DNA from 3 places in the Bacillus sp. EB106-04-04-XG123 genome. Region 3 is predicted to be linked to each of the others. Evidence: riboswitches for the same ligand, from Rfam matches in the RefSeq annotation. Region 3 holds a riboswitch; each other region holds the start of a gene.
The links. Region 3 has a riboswitch for S-adenosylmethionine ahead of AC3WTB_RS03555 (methionine biosynthesis PLP-dependent protein). Riboswitches for the same ligand answer to the same signal wherever they lie in the genome.

Region 1: linked by a shared signal. The riboswitch ahead of AC3WTB_RS06370 (methionine ABC transporter ATP-binding protein) and the one ahead of AC3WTB_RS03555 (methionine biosynthesis PLP-dependent protein) in region 3 are both predicted to bind S-adenosylmethionine.
Region 2: linked by a shared signal. The riboswitch ahead of AC3WTB_RS09030 (sugar ABC transporter substrate-binding protein) and the one ahead of AC3WTB_RS03555 (methionine biosynthesis PLP-dependent protein) in region 3 are both predicted to bind S-adenosylmethionine.

The regions. Positions count from the first base shown of each region.
Region 1 is NZ_JBYTDZ010000002.1:178,021-184,953, reverse strand. Features, by position in the region: gene AC3WTB_RS06405 (acyl-CoA dehydrogenase FadE) at 1-1,012, shown strand, start outside; gene AC3WTB_RS06400 (arsenate reductase family protein) at 1,124-1,480, shown strand; gene gcvH (glycine cleavage system protein GcvH) at 1,547-1,930, shown strand; gene AC3WTB_RS06390 (YusG family protein) at 1,975-2,211, shown strand; gene AC3WTB_RS06385 (ribonuclease M5) at 2,343-2,687, shown strand; gene AC3WTB_RS06380 (thioredoxin family protein) at 2,700-3,002, shown strand; gene AC3WTB_RS06375 (SCP2 sterol-binding domain-containing protein) at 3,123-3,464, shown strand; SAM riboswitch class I at 3,567-3,675, shown strand; gene AC3WTB_RS06370 (methionine ABC transporter ATP-binding protein) at 3,830-4,855, shown strand; gene AC3WTB_RS06365 (methionine ABC transporter permease) at 4,848-5,516, shown strand; gene metQ (methionine ABC transporter substrate-binding lipoprotein MetQ) at 5,531-6,352, shown strand; gene AC3WTB_RS06355 (carboxymuconolactone decarboxylase family protein) at 6,455-6,823, shown strand.
Region 2 is NZ_JBYTDZ010000002.1:703,352-710,284, forward strand. Features, by position in the region: gene AC3WTB_RS09005 (Rap family tetratricopeptide repeat protein) at 1-44, shown strand, start outside; gene AC3WTB_RS09010 (hypothetical protein) at 64-204, shown strand; gene ywaC (GTP pyrophosphokinase YwaC) at 249-881, opposite strand; gene AC3WTB_RS09020 (ABC transporter permease) at 975-1,988, opposite strand; gene AC3WTB_RS09025 (sugar ABC transporter ATP-binding protein) at 1,985-3,481, opposite strand; gene AC3WTB_RS09030 (sugar ABC transporter substrate-binding protein) at 3,551-4,669, opposite strand; SAM riboswitch class I at 4,841-4,950, opposite strand; gene AC3WTB_RS09035 (right-handed parallel beta-helix repeat-containing protein) at 5,048-6,475, opposite strand; gene AC3WTB_RS09040 (branched-chain amino acid aminotransferase) at 6,844-6,933, shown strand, end outside.
Region 3 is NZ_JBYTDZ010000001.1:685,697-692,629, reverse strand. Features, by position in the region: gene AC3WTB_RS03565 (YjcG family protein) at 1-333, opposite strand, end outside; gene AC3WTB_RS03560 (alpha/beta hydrolase) at 386-1,126, opposite strand; SAM riboswitch class I at 1,348-1,469, shown strand; gene AC3WTB_RS03555 (methionine biosynthesis PLP-dependent protein) at 1,548-2,666, shown strand; gene metC (cystathionine beta-lyase) at 2,663-3,841, shown strand; tRNA gene AC3WTB_RS03545 (tRNA-Val) at 3,974-4,046, shown strand; gene AC3WTB_RS03540 (hypothetical protein) at 4,141-4,323, opposite strand; gene AC3WTB_RS03535 (acetyl-CoA carboxylase carboxyltransferase subunit alpha) at 4,367-5,311, opposite strand; gene AC3WTB_RS03530 (MarR family winged helix-turn-helix transcriptional regulator) at 5,344-5,790, opposite strand; gene hag (flagellin Hag) at 6,237-6,933, shown strand, end outside.

The DNA of each region.
Region 1 (6,933 bases), on a different contig from region 3:
CTTTAACATTTTAAATATCGGACGCTATAAGCTGGCAGTTGGCACAATCGGTGCATCAAAGCGCGTCATTCAATTGTCGGCAGAATATGCGAACCAGCGTAAGCAGTTCAAAACACCAATTTCTCAATTCAGCTTAATTGGTGAAAAAGCAGCCAATATGTCAGCAAAGCTCTATGCGATGGAAAGTGCTGTTTACCGTACGGTTGGATTATTTGAACAGCGGATGGGTCTATTAAGTGACGAAGAGCAAAAAGACGGCAAACAAATTGCTCAATCCATTGCGGAATATGCGATTGAATGCTCTCTCTGTAAAGTCCTTGGCTCTGAAACATTAGATTATATTGTGGATGAAGGCGTGCAGATTCACGGCGGATATGGATTCATGCAAGAATATGAGGTCGAAAGAGCCTATCGCGACTCACGAATTAACCGGATCTTTGAAGGGACAAACGAAATCAACCGTTTGCTTGTACCAGGTACATTCTTGAAGAAAGCGATGAAAGGAGAGCTTCCGCTGCTTCAAAAAGCGCAGACCTTACAGGAAGAGCTAATGATGATGATGCCGGAAGAGCCAGGCGATCAGCCGCTCGATCAAGAAAAATATTTGCTCGTCCATGCGAAAAAGGTCGCCTTAATGGTGGCTGGTATGGCAGCCATGAAATACGGGAAAACCTTAGACAAAGAGCAAGAAATTCTTGTGAACATAGCCGATATCGTCAATGAAATTTTTGCTGCTGAATCAGCAATTTTGCGTACGGAAAAGGCAATCGCTGCATCAGGCGTAGAAAAGAACGTTCAAAAGCTGGCTTACACACAAATTTTCACGCAGGAGGCTTTCTTAAAGATTGAAGCCCATGCAAAAGAATCCTTGATTGCGATGGAGGAAGGAGATTCACTCCGCATGAGCCTGTCAGCCCTTCGCAAGCTGACAAGATTTACTCCAATCAATGTCATCGCCAAAAAGCGTGAAGTGGCAAAACGAATCTTTGAAGCAGAGAAATATATCGTATAAGGATGGCTTAAAAGGTGCGGATATCACTCCGCACCTTTTTGTAAGCATACATTTAGGTTTTTAAAATATTTTGTGATAAAATGTTGTCACAATTTGCAGGAGGTGAAAATGGTGGCTTTAGATTTTTACGAATACCCATCTTGCGGTACATGCCGAAAAGCAAAAAAGTGGCTGGAAGCACACAATAAAGACATCAACAGCATACATATCGTCGAAGAGACGCCTGATAAAGAAACATTAAAAGCCCTTTACGAAAAAAGCGGTTTAGAGCTGAAGAAATTCTTTAATACAAGCGGACAAAAATACCGGGAGCTGCAGCTGAAAGATCAACTTCCTGCAATGTCAGAGGACGAGCAGCTAGAATTACTCTCGTCTAACGGAATGCTGATCAAGCGCCCGATTACAACAGACGGTAAACGAGTAACAGTTGGATTTAACGAAGATACATTTAAAAGCGTCTGGAAATGATGTAACTTTCATTCAGATTGTGGTATCTTCAATATAGATTGTAAGAAAAGACTGGAGGGGTATTGAATGAGCACACCAAAAGATTTACGTTATTCAGAAGAACATGAATGGGTCAAAGTAGAAGGAGATAAGGTGCGTATCGGTATTACGCATTTTGCTCAATCTGAGCTTGGCGATATCGTGTTCGTTGAGCTTCCTGAAGTAGGAGACAAAATCACAGCGGACGAGCCTTTCGGAAGTGTAGAATCAGTGAAAACAGTTTCTGAACTTTATGCACCGATCAATGGCACAATCGTCGAAGTGAACGATGAGCTGGATGACAGCCCAGAATTCGTCAACGACTCTCCATATGAAAAAGCATGGATGATCGTTGTAGAACCAGCTGATGCAACTGAAATCGAGAACTTAATGACTGCTGAGCAATATGAAGAAATGACAAAAGAAGACTAATTCATGTGAAATTGGACACTCTACCTTTATGGGGGGTGTCCAATTTGTCTTTTCAAAAAGAACAGGTGGATATAACAGAGCATGTCACTGGACGATTCAAAGAAAGCGGCATGGTGCTTTATCATCAAAATGAAGAGATTGGCACAATGATTAGTGAAAACCAATATGAGCTGAAATCGGGATATTCCTATGATCAAAATCGTTTTTATCGTCTAACGGATACATTGACCGATGGGACAGAAAAATATGTAGACTGTGACGATGAAAATGGGTGGTGCTAATCACAGAGGAGACTGCAGTGAACAAAAACTGCAGTCTTTTTGATGACGAGGCGCCCAATCTTTACAACCTGGATGAAAGATTGTAATCTAAGGAAGAAGTGAATCAACGTCAAAAGGGCCGGGTGATCGTGATGAATGTCGAGATAGAAAAGGTCATCATTGTAGAAGGTAAAACAGACAAACAAAAGCTGAAAGAAGTCATAAGTGAACCTGTTACCATCATTTGCACCAATGGCACGATCAGTACATCGAAGCTGGACCAGCTTGTGGACGATTTATTGGGGAAAGACGTTTACATATTAGCAGACAGTGACGATGCAGGCGACAAACTGCGGAAGCAATTTCGAAAAGAATTCCCTGAAGCACTTCATCTTTTTGTCGACAGAACGTACCGCGAAGTGGCCGCTTCACCGTCAGCCCACATTGCATCTATCCTATTAGCTGCAAACATTGATGTTCATTCGAAATATTTATGAGGGTGGACGTATATGAAAGAGATTGAAGAACACGAATTCAAAGAGATAGAGGACGATTTATTTCTTTTATACTTATATACACCGTTTTGTGGAACATGCCAGCTGGCAAAGAAAATGCTGGCAGTCGTAGACGCCATGCAGCCGGATGTGCCATTTTACGAAAACAATTTAAACTATTCACCAGGCTTTGCAAAAGCATTTGAGATCGAGAGTGTTCCTTGCTTTCTACTGTTTAAAAAAGGAGAATTGGTGCAAAAAGGCTATGCCTTTCACTCTGTTCCATATCTTCATGAAATGATTGAAACCGCTAAATAAAGCGGTTTTTTGTCATATTTCAAGAAATTCATTTGAAAATTTGTCGAGTTATTTATAAAGGACAAGAAGATGTTTGTAGAGAAATGTTATGTATAACCAAATGACAGGGAGGTTATACATGTGGAAAATGTGAAAGCCCATGGTAACACAGGGCAGCGTTTACTATTAAAACCGCTGCTCTCATCATCATCCTTGAAGATTACATTTGAGGCGGAAACTGACTCTTGTACATTGATTGTGGATGAACGTGGTGAAGTGAAGAAACTACCTGCAATTGAGTTATCGGATCTCATCTTTTATGGTGAGAGGAAAGAGATTCTACAATTATTAGATGGAGATATGTCCTTACAGCAGTTAATCAGCAGAGGACAAGTCAAAGTCAAAGGGTCATTCCGTGCGCTCCTTAGACTAGAGGCAGTGCTTTGGCTGACGAACGGTTTTTTTCGAAAAATGATAACGTAGTTGTTTACTTGGAAATTAGCGATTTACAGCGTTGACATATCTCAGATAGCATGATATTCTACGTTAGTAAAAACATGAACATCACATAAAACAACATATTTTCTCTTATTAAGAGAGGTGGAGGGACGTGCCCTATGAAACCCGGCAACCGTCAGCATAGCTGAAATTGGTGCCAATTCACTCAAAGCCGCAGCGCTTTGAAAGATGAGAGAAAGGCGTAATTGACATAAAAGGCCTTTCTGCTTGCGTTGCAGTTAGGTCTTTTTTACTGACCTGGCGTCAGGCTAGAGTCATGACAGAAAGAAGAATAAATAACGTATGTGATGGAAACCTATAGATTCAGCAAGAAAGCAGGTGATCAGACTGTGATTCATTTACAGAATGTATCAAAAACGTATCATTCAAAAAGCGGAAATGTTGATGCCGTAAAAGACGTCAACTTGAATATTGATAAAGGTGAAATATTCGGAATTATCGGGTATAGTGGTGCAGGAAAAAGCTCGCTTATTCGCCTATTAAACGGTCTGGAGCTGCCAACAGAAGGAATTGTTGAAGTGGCAGGCAACCGGATCAATGAAGTATCGAATGCGAAACTTCGGAAAGCAAGACAAGAAATCAGCATGATCTTCCAGCACTTTAACCTACTTTGGTCAAGAACGGTGAGACAAAATATTATGTTCCCGCTTGAGATCGCAGGGGTACCGACATCAAAACGGAGAGAACGTGCGAATGAACTGATTAAATTGGTCGGTTTAGAAGGAAAAGAAAATGCGTATCCGTCTCAGCTTAGCGGCGGGCAAAAACAGCGTGTCGGCATTGCGAGGGCATTAGCGAATGATCCAAAGGTTCTTCTATGTGACGAAGCGACATCTGCGCTAGATCCGCAAACGACCGATTCGATCCTTGAGCTTTTGGCGGATATCAATAAACGATTAGGGCTCACGATTGTGCTCATTACACATGAAATGCACGTCATTCGCAAAATTTGTCATCGCGTCGCAGTCATGGAAAATGGACGTATTGTCGAAGAAGGCGAAGTATTGCGCGTCTTCAGACAGCCGAAGGAAGAAATGACGAAGCGATTTGTGAAACAGCTTGCGGAACCAGAGGAAGCGAAAGAAACAATCGAGCACGTCCTAGAGCGAGTAAAAGAAGGTCAGGTCGTACGGTTGTCCTTTATCGGTGATTCTGCCGAGCAGCCACTGATCACAGAAATCATTCGATCGTTTCATGTCGATGTGAACATCCTTCAAGGGAAGATTTCTCAAACGCAGGAAGGCGCGTTTGGAACACTCTTTATCCACATTAATGGAGAAGAGACTGAGGTAGAAAAAGCCATCGCCTATATCCAAAGCAAACAGGTTGAAATCGAGGTGATGACACATGTTTGAGAAATGGTTTCCGAACGTTGATTTAGACGTCATCTGGAGTGCAACAGGTGAAACGGTGTATATGACACTGATTTCATTGGCATTTGCCTTTGCCATTGGTATTATCCTTGGACTATTACTCTTTCTAACGAGTAAAGGCGGTCTTTGGGAAAATAAACCGATTAACACCGTCATTGGGGCAGTCGTCAATATTTTCAGATCGATTCCTTTTATCATTCTAATCATTCTATTATTAGGATTTACAAAACTCATTATGGGCACGATTCTTGGCCCAAATGCAGCACTCCCTGCCCTTGTCATAGGGTCAGCTCCATTCTATGCACGTCTTGTCGAAATTGCACTGCGTGAGGTAGACAAAGGAGTCATTGAAGCAGCACGATCAATGGGAGCGAAAACGTCGACAATCATTTTCAAAGTATTGCTGCCAGAATCATTGCCAGCCCTTATTTCAGGTATTACCGTAACAGCGATTGCTCTAATTGGCTCTACTGCGATTGCAGGTGCAATTGGAGCAGGCGGACTTGGTGACCTCGCCTATGTGGAAGGGTACCAATCTGGTAATACAGATGTCACACTTGTAGCCACTGTGTTTATTCTGATCATCGTCTTTATTATTCAAATAATCGGTGATTTGATTACAAATAAAATTGATAAACGTTAAGGGAGGATTTATTCATGAAGAAATTGATTTTAAGTGCACTATTTCTAGCATTTGCAGGTATTTTAGCTGCGTGCGGTTCATCTAATAACGCAAGTGAAAGCAAAACCATTACGGTTGCCGCATCAAAAACGCCGCATGCCGAAATTCTTGAAGAAGCAAAACCACTTCTAAAAGAAAAAGGCTACGATTTAAAAGTGAAAGTGCTTAGCGATTATAAAATGTACAACAAAGCGTTAGCTGAAAAAGAAGTGGATGCGAACTTTTTCCAACATATCCCTTACTTAAACGAAGAAAATAAATCAAACAAAGATTATAACCTAGTGAGTGCTGGTGCGGTTCACCTTGAGCCTTTCGGTATCTACTCTAAGAAATACAAATCAGTAAAAGATATTCCAAACGGCGGCACAATCATCATGACAAACAACGTAGCTGAACAAGGCCGTATGCTTGCCCTTCTGCAAAATGCTGGTGTCATCAAGCTTGATCCAAAGGTTGATACAATCAACGCAACAGTAAAGAACATTAAAGAAAACCCAAAGAACCTAAAATTCAAAAAAATCGCGCCTGAATTAACTGCGAAAGCTTATGAAAACAGTGAAGGCGATGCTGTATTTATCAACGTCAACTATGCGATCCAAAATAAATTGAATCCGAAAAAAGATTCAATCGAACTTGAGCAAACAAAGAACAACCCATATGCAAACATCGTTGCGGTTCGCAAAGGTGACGAAAAATCAGATAAGATCAAGGCATTAATGGAAGTTCTTCACTCTGATAAAATCAAAGAATTCATCGACAAAAAATATGACGGTGCAGTATTGCCTGTATCTGAATAACAAATTTCAACCTCGCTTTCCTCAAAGCGAGGTTTTTTGTGTATTTTTTCAAATCTCGCTCATAATAAAAACGTACAAATGACCTGAAGGGATGGAATCAAAATGAATGAACAGCATATGAGCGGATCCATGCAGCAATCACTGACTGATTATAAAACCGCAATGGGTGAATTCCAGAAGAAAATGCCGGTGTTTGGAAAGAAATTTAATGAATTTACGGAGCAGTGCTTTCAAAGCGATTCATTAACGCAAAAGGAAAAACAAATGATTGCCCTCGGCATCAGTATTCATGCGCAGGATGAATACTGCATGATTTATCATACAAAGGGAGCGCTCGATCAAGGGGCGACAGAAGAGAATCTGCTAGAGGTTGTGAGCGTGGCGGCAGCTTTTGGCGGCGGGGCAGCACTAAGCCAAGGAATCACTGTCGTTCAGCAATGTATTGATGAATTTGGAGGACAGACGCATTAAAAGAAGGAAAACAAGGTATTTTTCCATATCAAGGAGTTGAGTACTTCTCATCCGAATGTGTGAGAAAATATGCCGTCATAGAGCGTCATATCCCTTTTGAGTGAAGCCGC
Region 2 (6,933 bases), on a different contig from region 3:
CCTCTTATTTTAGAAACAAGGCGTTGTCCTTAAAAACTTGTTAAGAATATGGAGTGATGTATGATGAAGAAATGGCTTATCACAAGTGCGATTTTTACCCTCTTGATAACAGGTGTTTCTATTGGTGCTTCCGTTCAAAAAGACAGCAAACCTGCACAATCTCAAGATATCATTCAAAAGAGGGATCGTGGAACCAACCCTTAATATGAAAAAAGCAGCTGTGATCAAAACAGCTGCTTTTTTATGTGTTAATCAATTTCTCGTTTGATATTTTGCATTTTTTCATCTAAGTAATGGGCAATATCTGCGGCTTCCTTCAGTTCATCGGTCAGCTGATGAGGAACATCGTTTTGCAGTTTATAATAGATTTTATGCTCTAGACTCGCCCAAAAATCCATCGCTATGGTCCGTACCTGAATCTCAACCTTCACATACTCCACACGATTCGTTAAGTAGACAGGAATCTCAACAATTAAGTGAAGGCTTCTGTAGCCATTTGGTTTCGGATGTTGAATGTAGTCCTTCACTTCAAGGATCTTTAAATCCTCTCTTTGCCTCAATACATCCATAATGTTATAGATATCTTGAATAAAAGAACAGATGATGCGGACACCTGCGATATCATGGATATGCTCCTTGGCACATTGTGTCGTGATATCGCATCCTTTTCTTGCTAGTTTATTCACAATGCTTTCAAAGGATTTGATCCGTGATTTTGTATGCTCTATAGGGTTATGTCCATGGATTAAATTATACTCCTGACTGATAATCGAAAACTTTGTATCCATTTCATCTAATGCAAATTTATATACTAATAGTTCATTTTTCCAGTCTTCCATGACATTTTTCAAATCTTCAACATGAGTTGCTGACATATTCATTTTCTTTGTCATCTCCTTTTGGGAAACGGCAGCTGTACCGCTTTCCGTTTACTAGACGGAGAGAGGACTCGAATGGTTTTAAAAAATACGCAGTTAGCCTCTTTGTTTGTAATATGTCAGCGCCAGTGCAAGGGCAAGCACAGAACCTTTCACAATATCCATTGCATAATAAGGGACAGACATCATCACAAGCCCATTTTGTAAGATTCCGATGAGTACAGCCCCGATAAAAGTACCAAATGCGTTTGGCTTACCTGCTCCCATGACGGAAAAGCCGATAAAAGCAGCCGCTACTCCATCCATTAAATATGGTGCACCAGCATTAATTTCTGCTGTCATCACTCTTGATGCCAGCACGATACCTCCGATCGCTGCAAATAACGCAGAAAGCAGATAGGCCGCAATTTTGTATTTGTTCACATGAATGCCAGACAATCGAGCCGCTTCCTTATTCCCACCGATGATGTACATGAATCTGCCATGCTTTGTGTAGGTCATGAAAACATGCGCAAATAGAACAATGGCAGCCATAATGAGAATGATATATGGCACCTGTCCGATTTTGCTGAAAAAGGCAGGGATCGTTCCCGTTGAAAACGTGCCATCGGGCAGCACCATATTTTCAGAAATGGTCGCCCCTTTCGTATACGTTTGAGCCAGCCCTTGAATGATAAACATCATGGCTAATGTCATGAGCATATCTGGAATTTTCATTTTGACGATCATCCATGCATTTAACAATCCAACAATGATAGAAGCCGCTAGTGCAGAAAGGATTGCAATCAGTGGGTTTTGCGAGAACCATACGAACATCGAAATGACAATGGCATTTGACAGCGTAGCGACTGATCCAACTGATAAATCAAAACCGTTTACTGCCAATGAGATGGTTAAGCCCACCGCAATGATGGTCACAATTGAGATAGACCGTAAAATATTGATGATATTTCCCGATTGCAAAAACGCTGGATTCGCTGCCGCAAATACCACAATTAACACGACAATGGTTAAAATCGTCCCATATCGATAAAAGAAATCAAACAGATGAAAGGATGGCCGCTGTTTTTTGATTTGCTGCACAGGGGCTGGAATTTGTTGTTCGCTCATGATTGTCCTCCTGTTGAATGATATAAAAGCTCCTCTTCAGTCGTCGGTGCAGTCATTTCCCGGGCAATGCTGCCATCATATAACACGTATACTCGGTCAGCGATACCTGCAATCTCTGACAGCTCACTCGACGCATAAATGACAGATTTTCCGCGGGCGGCAAGCTCTGCGATCAAAGTGAAAATATCTTTTTTCGCTCCAACGTCTACACCTTTAGTTGGTTCATCAAAGAGATACACATCTGCCTCAGCAAGCAGCCATTTTCCGATGGCAACCTTTTGCTGATTTCCACCAGATAGGTGCTTCACCTTTGCTTCAAGAGACGGCGTTTTGACACCAAGTCGTTTGACGATGTCGCCTGCACCCTGCTTTTCCTTCGAACGATGTAAGAAGCTGAATATCCGTGAAAATGAATGAAGACTTGCAGCCGTTAAGTTCCACCCCACGCTCTCTTCGGTCAGAACCCCTTCTTTTCTCCGCTCTTCAGGCACAAGGGCTATTCCAGCTCTCACAGCTTGATGAGGCGATGTGATGTGAATGGTTTGACCATGCAGCTGCACAGTCCCCGTCTTTTTTTCTGAGGCACCGAAAAGGGCTTTGCACAATTCTGTTTTTCCAGCACCGACAAGTCCTGCGATCCCGAGAATTTCTCCTTTTTTGACATAAAAGTGAATGTTGTTTAATTTGTTTTGATCGTTTAGCTCTTTCACTTCAAGCACAATAGGTGCATCTTTCAAAGGTTTGCGAGACGGGAATTGTTCCTCTAATGGCGCACCTAGCATTTCTTCAATGACTTGCTGCGGATTTGTGTCTTTGACAAGGTGGGCTGCAACATCCGTTCCATTTCGCATCACTGTCAGTTCATCACAGATGGTGAAAATTTCGGGCATGCGATGGGAGATAAACACGATCCCTGTCCCATGCTGTTTCAGCCGATCAATCATGGAGAATAATTTGCTTGTTTCTGCATGACTAAGCGGAGCTGTTGGTTCATCTAAGATTAAAATGCTGCATTGAATGGAAACGGCCTTAGCAATGAGCACCATCTGTTTTTCAGCAAGGGTCAGATCGCTGACAAGTCGTTTTGTGGAGATGTCGATGTCCATTTCTTTTAATAGCTGAGCCGCCTTGCGATGCAGCTCTTTCCAACTGACAAATGTTTTTTTCTCAATCTCATGCATCATCATATTCTCACCAACACTTAAGTAGGGAACAAGAGCCGTATCCACTTCTTGATGGACCGTCTGCACACCATATGAGGATGCATCCTTTGGGGTTTGAATGGTTGCCGCCTGGCCATTGATGTGGATGGTTCCGTCGAAGTGGGAATGAGCGCCAGAAAGAACTTTCATTAACGTGGACTTCCCAGCACCATTCGCTCCAATTAGCGCATGGACCGTCCCTTTTTTTAATGTGAAATTCACTTGATCTAAAGCTTTGACCCCTGGGAATTCAATTGAAATATTTTTCATACGAACAAGCGGCGCTGTCATAGGTGTCCTCCTTCTCTTGATATCATCTGAAAAACGAAACACCCTCTATGGAAAGAGAGTGCACGTCGCTTATTTTGTATAATGCTTCTTCAAGGTCTTCATCCAATCTTCCTCAAAAGCAGTCGATGAACCGAATCCCTTCACTTCGTCTGCAAGATTGACCATGTTAATGGCTTTTCCTGCTTGTTGAAGCTGCTTTTGCGAGATGAGAGAGGCCTCAAGGTCATAGGAAGATGGTGTTTTCTCACCAGCTATTTTCTTCGCAAGAATCCTCACGTCGACTGCGCCGATGAGCTTCGGATCAACCGCTGCTGTGTACTTCCATGGACTGTCCTTCGCTGTCATTTCTTGAAGATCAGCATTTGACACATCAATCCCATAAATCTTCACTTCTGTTCTTCCTGCTTCCTTTAACGCTCTTGCTGCCCCAATGGCAAAGGCATCCCATGTGGCAAAAATAGCGTCCAGTTTGCCCTTTGGATACTTATTCAGCATGGCTGCTACTGCATTTTGCGTTTGAACAGACGTATCAGAAGAGGCTACACCAAAGCGGTCAAGCTCCTTGATCCCTGAATGTTGTTTGAGCGTTTCTTGATAGACCTTATTTCGTCTCACCATTGGCGGGAATCCATCTACCCATAGGTACGCAATATTTGCTTTTCCTTTAAAATCAGAAACGAGCGCGTCTAATGATTTTTTCGCTAATTGTTCGTCATCTTGAGACGTCACTGTGACTCCTTTGATGTCCTTTAGCTTAGGATTTGAATCAAATGCTACAACTGGAATGCCTTTCGCTGTGATCTTTTTCACATCAGCGACTGTCGCCTCGTCGTCCCCGTGAGAGATGATAAAGCCATCATAATTTTCCTCCAGCGCCTGAGAGATGGCATCATGGAATTTTGCTGTATCACCATTTGCGGTGTAGACATCTACCGTAAAGCCGAGTGCTTCACCTTCTGCCTTCGTTCCAGCTAAAAATTGAGCTGTATGATCGTCTCCTCCAATTTTGCGGATCACTTTAATTTTTGCCCCCTGTCCCTTTGCAAATCGCTTCGGTACATTGTCAAAAGAGACTTTTTCGTTTGCATTTGCCTTTGAGCCTGCACTTGATCCAGTGCCGCAGCCAGATAATAGGACGGTTAATGCCGTTAATAAGACAAGAAATGATGTAAAATGCTTACGCTTCATTGCTGTTCCTCCTCAAGTTGTTTTAAATTTTTCACATCGGAAAACTAGGTAAAAAAGTGGAAATACGCCTGTCAAACAGGCATTTGATTCGAAAAAGAGACGAAAAAAAGCCTCTCTTGGAAAGAGAGGCTTGATCACCGTTGCATGAAACATGTATCGGGAAGTCTTCCTCTCTTATCTGTCAAAGCTGTAACAGCTTTGCAGGAATTAGCACCAATTTCTACAATAGAAACGGTTGCTGGGCGTCATAGGGCCAGTCCCTCTGCCTCTCTTGATAAGAGATCCGTTATGAAATTTGTTTTCGTTGAAATGTCTTCTTTACTTTAATGTGATGTCACATCAATGTCAATGACTTTTTTGAAAATTTCTAAAATATCATCAGCTTCCGATAATTTTCTTAGCAGGTGATGATTTCTTCAGACGGAAATCATATTTTTTCTCATTCACAAATTGTGGGTTGAGATGGGCTGATCCTTTATCTTGACCGCTATTAGAGAGATAGGTTTTGTAGCCTTCCATCCATTTCCCGCGCCAAATCCACTGTGATGCTTTCGCACCTTTGCGATCATCATAAACGTTCTTCTGGAAGGTATTCTTTTGGTTCACTTGATAAAGATTCACGACTAAGTAATGCGAGGCGCTAGCCGTCATGATATTATTCGTGATTCGATTGTTCACTGCTTGATACTGCATTAGCAATTGGCCGCCTTCTAAGCCGGCTGTGTCATTTTTGTACAAAATATTATGTGAAATCGTCGTATTGGTTGTACCGCCACGCTTCGTATCATAGCCGCCAATAGATATGCCTGTATAACGGTTTAAATATACTTGATTGTGTTCGATGCGGATGCGATCTGCCATTTTTCCTTTATGTTCGCTTGTGACTTCAATCCCCAGGTCATTGTTATGTGAGATGTTATGATCGATCACAATGTCTTTTCCGCCATCAACATAAATTCCGCCAGCGGAGATGTCGCTTCCATAGGCTGGGTTCCCTGCACTCGTAATCTCATATACCTTGTTTCTAGAGACGACTCCATTTCTAACTTGATCATACTTTTTAGAGGGTGCTACGTTCTCGAAACCAATTAAATCAATGCCAATATTATCAGTGTGCCGGACCGTGTTATGTGTCACACGGAACTTTTTGACGTTTCCATTTAGCACAAGCGCTTCACTGAAGCCCAGTTTTAATTTTTCAACGGTATTTCCTTTGATTTCAATGTCTTCTATTGCTGCAGGAGCTTTTGTCCCATAGACAGCAATTCCATGTGCATTTCCATTTTCATGTTTCGTCTGAATGTCATACACTCGGTTATTGAGCAGTTTTACGCCTTTACCGCTTCCTTTGATGAAAATACCAACTGGTGTTAAATCTTCTTTATTCGTCTTAAGATGTCCTACAGTGAGGCCTTTGAGGGTGATGTAGCTCTTTTGATCGACCGTGACAAGACCGCCATCGGCTTGATTTCCTTTAAGGGATGCCCCACTAATCACAGGTTTTTCTTTTCCGTAAGCTTGAAAGACAACGGGTGCTTTCTTTGTTCCGGAATAACGGACAATCAATTTCTCTTTGTATGTACCGCCTCTCATGTAAATGGTTGTCCCAGCCTTCGCCATACTTGCTGCTTTTTTCAGCGTGCGGAAAGGTTTTTGCTTTGTTCCCGGGTTTTTGTCGTTTCCGTTTACCGCTACGTAATAAGCTGTGCTTTGCTTAGCACCAGCTTCCTCTGTCATCGCTTGACAGCCAAAGCTGATCATGGACATGAATACAATGAGTAAAATGCTTGGTATCACTCGTTTCATCTTGTTGTTTGCTCCTTTCCCTTCTCTTCTTCCTTTATCGGTTAAAAAAAAGAGGATTAAAATATGACAATGTCCCTTGCAATGTACTAGTCAAAAGGTGTATGGTTGAAAGAATATCTTACAGGAAAACCATTCGTTTTTAAATTGTCAGATTAATCAGTTAATAACGTATTTGGATTTTATTTCTTTTTTAAAAAGGGGGGACATGAGCCAAACTGACAGCAGAGAGAAGGAAAGCGCTTTAACAGATTTTTCTTGTCTGAATTCCAGAAAACCTATTGCTAATATTTTGTGAAGGTATAGAATAGAATCATAATTATTTCATATTATTAGAATTTTCAAATAATCAAACAGCAAGGAGATTTACAATGCCAAAACAACCCATCCGCGTTGAACTTAGTTCAACAAAAAAACCAAAACCTCAATCTGATCAACTTGAATTCGGAAAAATCTTCACA
Region 3 (6,933 bases):
GGCATATTCAGGTGTACCAGCCAGTGGCTCTGCGTACAATCTTTCATTGAGCGCCATGATGTCCTCGTTCGGTTCTACTTTCATATAAATGACGTTGTTTACAGGAGCGAATGAACTGAATTTTTTAATACGTAACGTAATAGGAGAAGCATTTTTTGCATAATCTCTTAACGTTGAGACGACCTCAGCCGCTTCTAGATCCGTTAATTCAAAAGGTGTTCTTAATGTTAAATGAGGCGGTATGAGTGCATAGTTCGGATCATAACGCTTCCGGTAAGAGTTCGCAATATCTTGCAATTTTTTTGATGGAAATATAACAACTCCGTATTTCATCATGTTCCCTCCTGAATAAGAAAGTATTTATTATTATTTATTATAACAAAATTCAGTTGATTAACGAATATGGGAGCATTCTTTTTAACGAAGGCGCAATGAGCGGCTGCCAATACGTCCATTTATGATCCCCTTCGAATGTCTCAAATAAATAATCCGCTCCAGATTGTTCAAGAAGGGCCTTTAAATCATCATTCGGCTGAACAAAATCAAGCACCTGGCCATCTGTTGTTTTCACAGCGGTTTCCTCCAGCCCAATTTGATGGATAATCGCATAATGAGAAAGGGCTGTCGACTGTTTGACGGCTTCTAGAACCGACTCGTCAACATAAGGGGACTGCAAAATCAGCCCGCCAAATAAAGAAGGATAATCAATGGCTGTCATGAGGGAAATCGTCGCACCCAGTGAATCACCAATAAACGTACGTCCTGATCCAATTTGATAGGTTGGATAGTGTTCATCAATATAAGGAACCAGTTCATTAGCTAAAAAGCGTTTATACGCTTCAAACTGTGTGCCGTCTGGATGATACGTGTTCCGTCTTTCCGTAACATTTTCATAAGGGACACCAATGATAATCGAGCGTTCCATTTCTTTGTTCTGCATCAATTCTTCTGCCTGTCTGCCTATTTTGCCTAGGCGGAAATAATCATGACCATCCTGGGCAATGATGACATGATATGTATAAAGGGGGGAGTAATTGACTGGCAAATAGATCAAAATGGTCATGTCCGCCCCAAGTTCTTTTGACTGTAAGGTTTCTTCTTGAATGATTCCTGTTTTCTTCACCATAATCCATTCCTCCAGCTAACCAAATTCATCATAAAGTGAAACGTTTCCATTCATTGTAACACGAAAAACAGCGTTGTTCCTATATGCTAACATGCAATCAAACCGTATAACATCGATTCTGTTATAAAATACAGAAAATTTTAATTAATCATGACATTTCCCCTTGAAAAATGAGATTTAATGGGTTACAGTATTAAGAATTAGAACAGACAGACAACACATTCTTATCGTGAGAGGTGGAGGGACTGGCCCTTTGAAACCTCAGCAACCGGTATGCATCACTTCATGTGATGTACCAAGGTGCTAAATCCAGCAAGCAGCTTTTTTGCTTGGAAGATAAGAGGAAGCGATTAAACCCCTTCTTCTTATGAAGAAGGGGTTTTCTGTTTTGAAATCAGATTTTTACTTAGGATGGTGTCAAATGACAGAACATGTGGAAACGAAATTAGCGCAGATTGGAAACCGTAGCGAAGAGGTGACTGGCACTGTCAGTCCTCCCGTTTACCTTTCGACAGCATACAGACATAGAGGTATAGGGGAATCTACAGGATTTGATTATATTCGAACGAAAAACCCAACAAGACAGCTCGTAGAGGATGCAATTGCTTCACTCGAAGAAGGGACGGCCGGTTTTGCCTTCAGTTCGGGAATGGCTGCGATTCAAACGATCATGGCTCTATTTGAAAGCGGAGATGAACTCATCGTCTCATCAGACCTATATGGCGGTACATACCGTTTGTTTGAAAACGAATGGAAAAAGTACGGCTTACGTTTTCTTTATGATGATTTTGCAGATGAAGACTGTTTACGCTCTAAAATTACGCCAAACACAAAAGCGGTCTTTATTGAAACACCGACAAACCCATTGATGCAGGAAGCAGATATTCAAAAAATAGCGAAGATTGCAAAAGAGCATGGCGCTTTGGTGATTGTCGATAACACCTTTTACACACCAGTCTTGCAAAAGCCAATTACGCTTGGAGCAGACATTGTCATTCATAGCGCAACCAAATATTTAGGCGGACATAATGATGTTCTTGCAGGGCTTGTGGTGACAAAAGGAGAGCAGCTGTCTGAAGAAATGTTCCAGCATCAAAACGCGATTGGAGCGGTTCTATCACCATTTGACTCATGGCTTTTAATGAGAGGAATGAAAACACTGGCTCTTAGAATGCGCCAGCACGAGGCAAATGCGAAGGAGCTGGCACAGTTTTTAGAAAAGCAGCCAGAAATTCAAGATGTCCTTTATCCAGGAAAGGGAGGCATGCTGTCATTCCGAGTAGCTAAAGAGGACTGGGTCAATCCATTTTTAAAGCAGCTAAAAACGATTTGTTTTGCTGAAAGCCTTGGCGGAGTCGAAAGCTTCATTACGTATCCTGCAACGCAAACACACATGGATATCCCAGAAGAGATTCGCATTGCAAACGGTGTATGTAACAAGCTGCTCCGTTTCTCTGTTGGCATCGAGCATGTAGATGACCTGAAAGCAGACCTGAAACAGGCACTATCACAAGTTAAAGAGGAGGTACACGTCAAATGACCACACACGATTGGACACTCGAAACACAACTCGTTCATAATGCGTTTAAAACAGACCGTTCAACAGGTGCAGTCAGTGTACCGATTCAGCATGCATCCACCTTTCATCAAAGCAGCTTCGATGAATTTGGCCAATATGACTACTCGAGATCGGGGACTCCGACACGTCAAGCATTAGAGGATACGATTGCGGCGCTGGAAGGAGGAACGAGAGGGCTTGCCTTTGCATCAGGCATGGCAGCCATTTCAACTGCTTTTCTTCTATTATCTAAGGGAGATCACGTGCTTGTCACAAGAGATGTGTATGGCGGGACTTTCCGAATGATCACTCAAGTTCTGTCGAGATTTGGAATTGAGCATACCTTTGTGGATATGACGGATTTGAATGAAGTCAAAAGAGGTATTCAATCGAATACAAAGGTCATTTACATGGAAACACCGTCAAATCCAACACTAGGTATTACAGATATTGAAGGTGTCGTACAGCTTGCGAAAGAGCATGACTGTTTGACTTTCTTAGATAATACGTTTTTAACGCCTGCCCTTCAGCGTCCGCTGGACCTTGGTGTGGATGTTGTTCTGCATAGTGCAACGAAATTTTTAAGCGGCCACAGTGATGTGCTGTCAGGCTTAGCTGTGGTGAAAGATGAGAAGCTGGGAGACGAACTCTATTCACTGCAAAACTCCTTCGGTGCGGTCCTTGGTGTGCAGGATTGCTGGCTCGTGTTAAGAGGGTTAAAAACCCTTCAAGTCAGATTAGAAAAAGCTAGTCAAACGGCCTTCGAGCTAGCTTCATTTCTTAAAGAACATCCTGCGGTCAAAAAAGTATACTATCCAGGCTTAGATGATCACCCGGGTGCAGATATTCAGCGAAAGCAAGCGAGCGGAGCAGGGGCTGTTCTCTCATTTGAACTAGAAAACCAAGCGGCAGTCAAAGAATTAGTGGATGCCGTCACATTACCTGTATTCGCCGTCAGCCTCGGCGCCGTCGAATCCATTCTGTCGTATCCAGCCAAAATGTCACATGCGGCTATGCCAAAAGAAGAAAGAGAAAAAAGAGGGATTACAGATGGGCTGCTTCGTTTAAGTGTAGGTGTCGAAAACGGAGAAGACCTCAAACGTGACTTCAAACAAGCACTCGATCAACTAAAGCCTGTTCTTGTGAACCAATCATAAAGAAGGAGAGAAAAAAGCCGGCACAGCCGCCGGCTTTTTGACCTTTTTTAAACAAAACCATTGACGCTTTATTATTATGGTTATATAATAGAGACTGTCAGTAACAGAAAGCCCAGAACTGATACATAACCCGATTCCGTAGCTCAGCTGGGAGAGCGCTACCTTGACAGGGTAGAGGTCGCTGGTTCGAGCCCAGTCGGAATCATCGTTGAAACCCTTGCTTAGCAAGGGTTTTTTGTTTTTCTGACAGCGAATATTTGTTCTGTTTATTTTGATTGGGGACGAATTGGGGACGAACTTTATCCGCCAGATTGTTTCTCAATATTTTTAGGATCAAAATGATTAAAGTGTTCTGCAGTGTTAAATTCTAATTTATTTGTGACATGACCATAAATATCTGACGTTGTTTTAGCACTAGCATGTCCGGCTCTTTTCTGAATAGCATTTATGCTCTCACCTGCCTCTATAAGGAGAGCGACCATTTTGCAAGAATCCTCCGAAATGTAATACGGACTTTAAATATTTTCATTTATAATTCTCTATTTGTCTATACTTTTCATATCGCTGTTGTATAAGCTCTTCTGAGGATAATGGTATCAATTTTTTTAGAGATGATTCGATGACAGATTCAATCATTTGTGCCTGTGATTTGATATCATTTTGTGCTCCACCTTTCATTTCAGGAATGATTTCATCAATAATTCCTAAATGTTTTAAATCTTTTGCTGAAATTTTCATATGTTCAGCAGCTTCTGGAGCATACTTAGCGTCCTTCCATAGGATAGATGCTGCTCCTTCTGGCGAAATTACTGAGTACCATGAATACTCTAACATATGGATATGGTTACCGACACTAATGCCAAGAGCTCCACCACTTGATGCCTCTCCAATTACAATACAAACAATTGGCACTTTAAGTGTAGCCATTTCCAATAGATTTCGAGCTATCGCTTCAGAAATTCCACGTTCTTCAGACCCTTTCCCTGGATAGGCGCCTATTGTATCAATAAATGTAATAATAGGGCGATTAAATTTATCAGCTTGTTTCATCAGTCTTAGCGCTTTTCTATATCCTTCTGGATGTGACATTCCAAAATTTCTTTCTATATTTTCCTTTGTACTTCTACCTCTTTGATGACCTATAACCGTAACGGGCATTCCTTTAAATTTTGCAATACCACCTATCATTGCTTTATCATCACCATATAATCGATCACCATGAAGTTCGAAAAAATTTGTAAACAATAAAGGTATATAATCCAATGTCGTGGGCCGGTTACGTAGCCTTGCAATTTGAACTCGTTGAAAAGCTGTAAGATTAGAATAAACTTCATCTTGCATTTTATTTAAACGTTTTTCTAATAAATGAATTTCTGACGATAAATCTACATTATTTTCTTTCATCATTTTCTTTAATTCATCAAATTTCTCTTTTAGTTCAATAATAGGACGTTCAAAATCCAAACTCATTTTATCCTCCAAAGGTTATGATTTACCTCACTCTAATCAAAAGACTTAGAAATAGAATCATTAAATAATTCAAAACCATCCACAACTATTTTTTGTTCTGATTCTGATAAATTATTAAGGATACGTTGATAAAATGTAAGGGATTGTTCTCTTAAGCGATTAACAGTAATGTGCCCTTTTTCTGTGAGGTGCAGAAAAAGTTCTCTTCTATTTTTTTCATTTACTTCACGATAAACAAGCCCCATTTTTACTAACTTATCTACCAACCTACTTACAGTTGAAGTCTCTAATCTAAGTTTATTGGATAGTTGCCAAACAGTTAGTTTTTCCATCTCTAGTTCCTCTAACGCCATCATTTGAGAAGTTGGTAGAGGTTTTTCAAATGGTCCATTCGGCAAATTTTGAGATTCGAAAACCCCAGTTAATATAATCATTTTCTTAATATCTGTTCTTAGTTTTAAGGCATCTTCTCTTTTCAAAAGGTCAACCTCCTACAATTCATGCATCATACATCAATTGTATTATACATCAATATGATTTTTTCACAAGCTTAACATAAGCCAATATGACAACATGGACGAGATATTTCTTCTTGTTAAATGTGTCTAATTTGTGAATTTAACAAATTCCACAAACTAAAATATATGGAAGTTCAGTCTATAGTAGGTAACATAATACTCATTGTTATGGCGGGTATCTAGTCTCGTAAAAGTGACAAGACTAATCATTTTGAATGAATAGAAGGAGGTTTCATGATTATTGCCATAACTGATGTTACATACGGTAGTAAGTAAGAGAGCCAAAAGGTGCTCTGCGTTACTACTATACACATGCCTTAGAAATCGAAAATTCTAAGGAAGAGCTTTCATCTAAATGGACTTTACAGATAAGCTCTCTAAAAAAAATTACACGGAGGTAATAGGAAATGAGAATTAACCACAATATCGCAGCACTTAACACATTAAACCGTTTATCTGCAAACAACGGTGCAAGCCAAAAGAACATGGAGAAACTTTCTTCTGGTCTTAAAATCAACCGTGCAGGAGATGACGCAGCAGGTCTTGCAATCTCTGAAAAAATGCGTGGACAAATCCGAGGATTAGAAATGGCTTCAAAAAACGCACAGGACGGTATCTCTCTTATCCAAACAGCTGAAGGTGCATTGACTGAAACTCATTCAATCCTTCAACGTGTACGTGAACTAGTCGTTCAAGCTGGAAATACTGGTACACAGCAAGGTGAAGACTTAGCTGCAATTAAAGATGAGATCACAGCACTTGTTGAAGAGGTCGATGGTATTTCTAATCGTACTGAGTTTAACGGAAAAAAATTATTAAATGGTACGTTTAATGGAGTAGGCACACCTGGCACACCTGCAGATCCAGATGCTGGAACACCAGAAATCCCAGCAACTGATGGCGATGCTTTAGTATTCCAAATTGGTGCAAATGCTACACAACAAATTAAGGTAAACATTCAAGATATGAGCGCTGCTGCTTTAGGCGTTACAGACAACAATGGTGCAGTTGAGACAGGTAAATCTGTTAAAGATATCGATGTATCTAAATTTGAAACAATTGCAGCTGGTGAAGATGGTGGATTTGATGATCAGTTAGCAATCG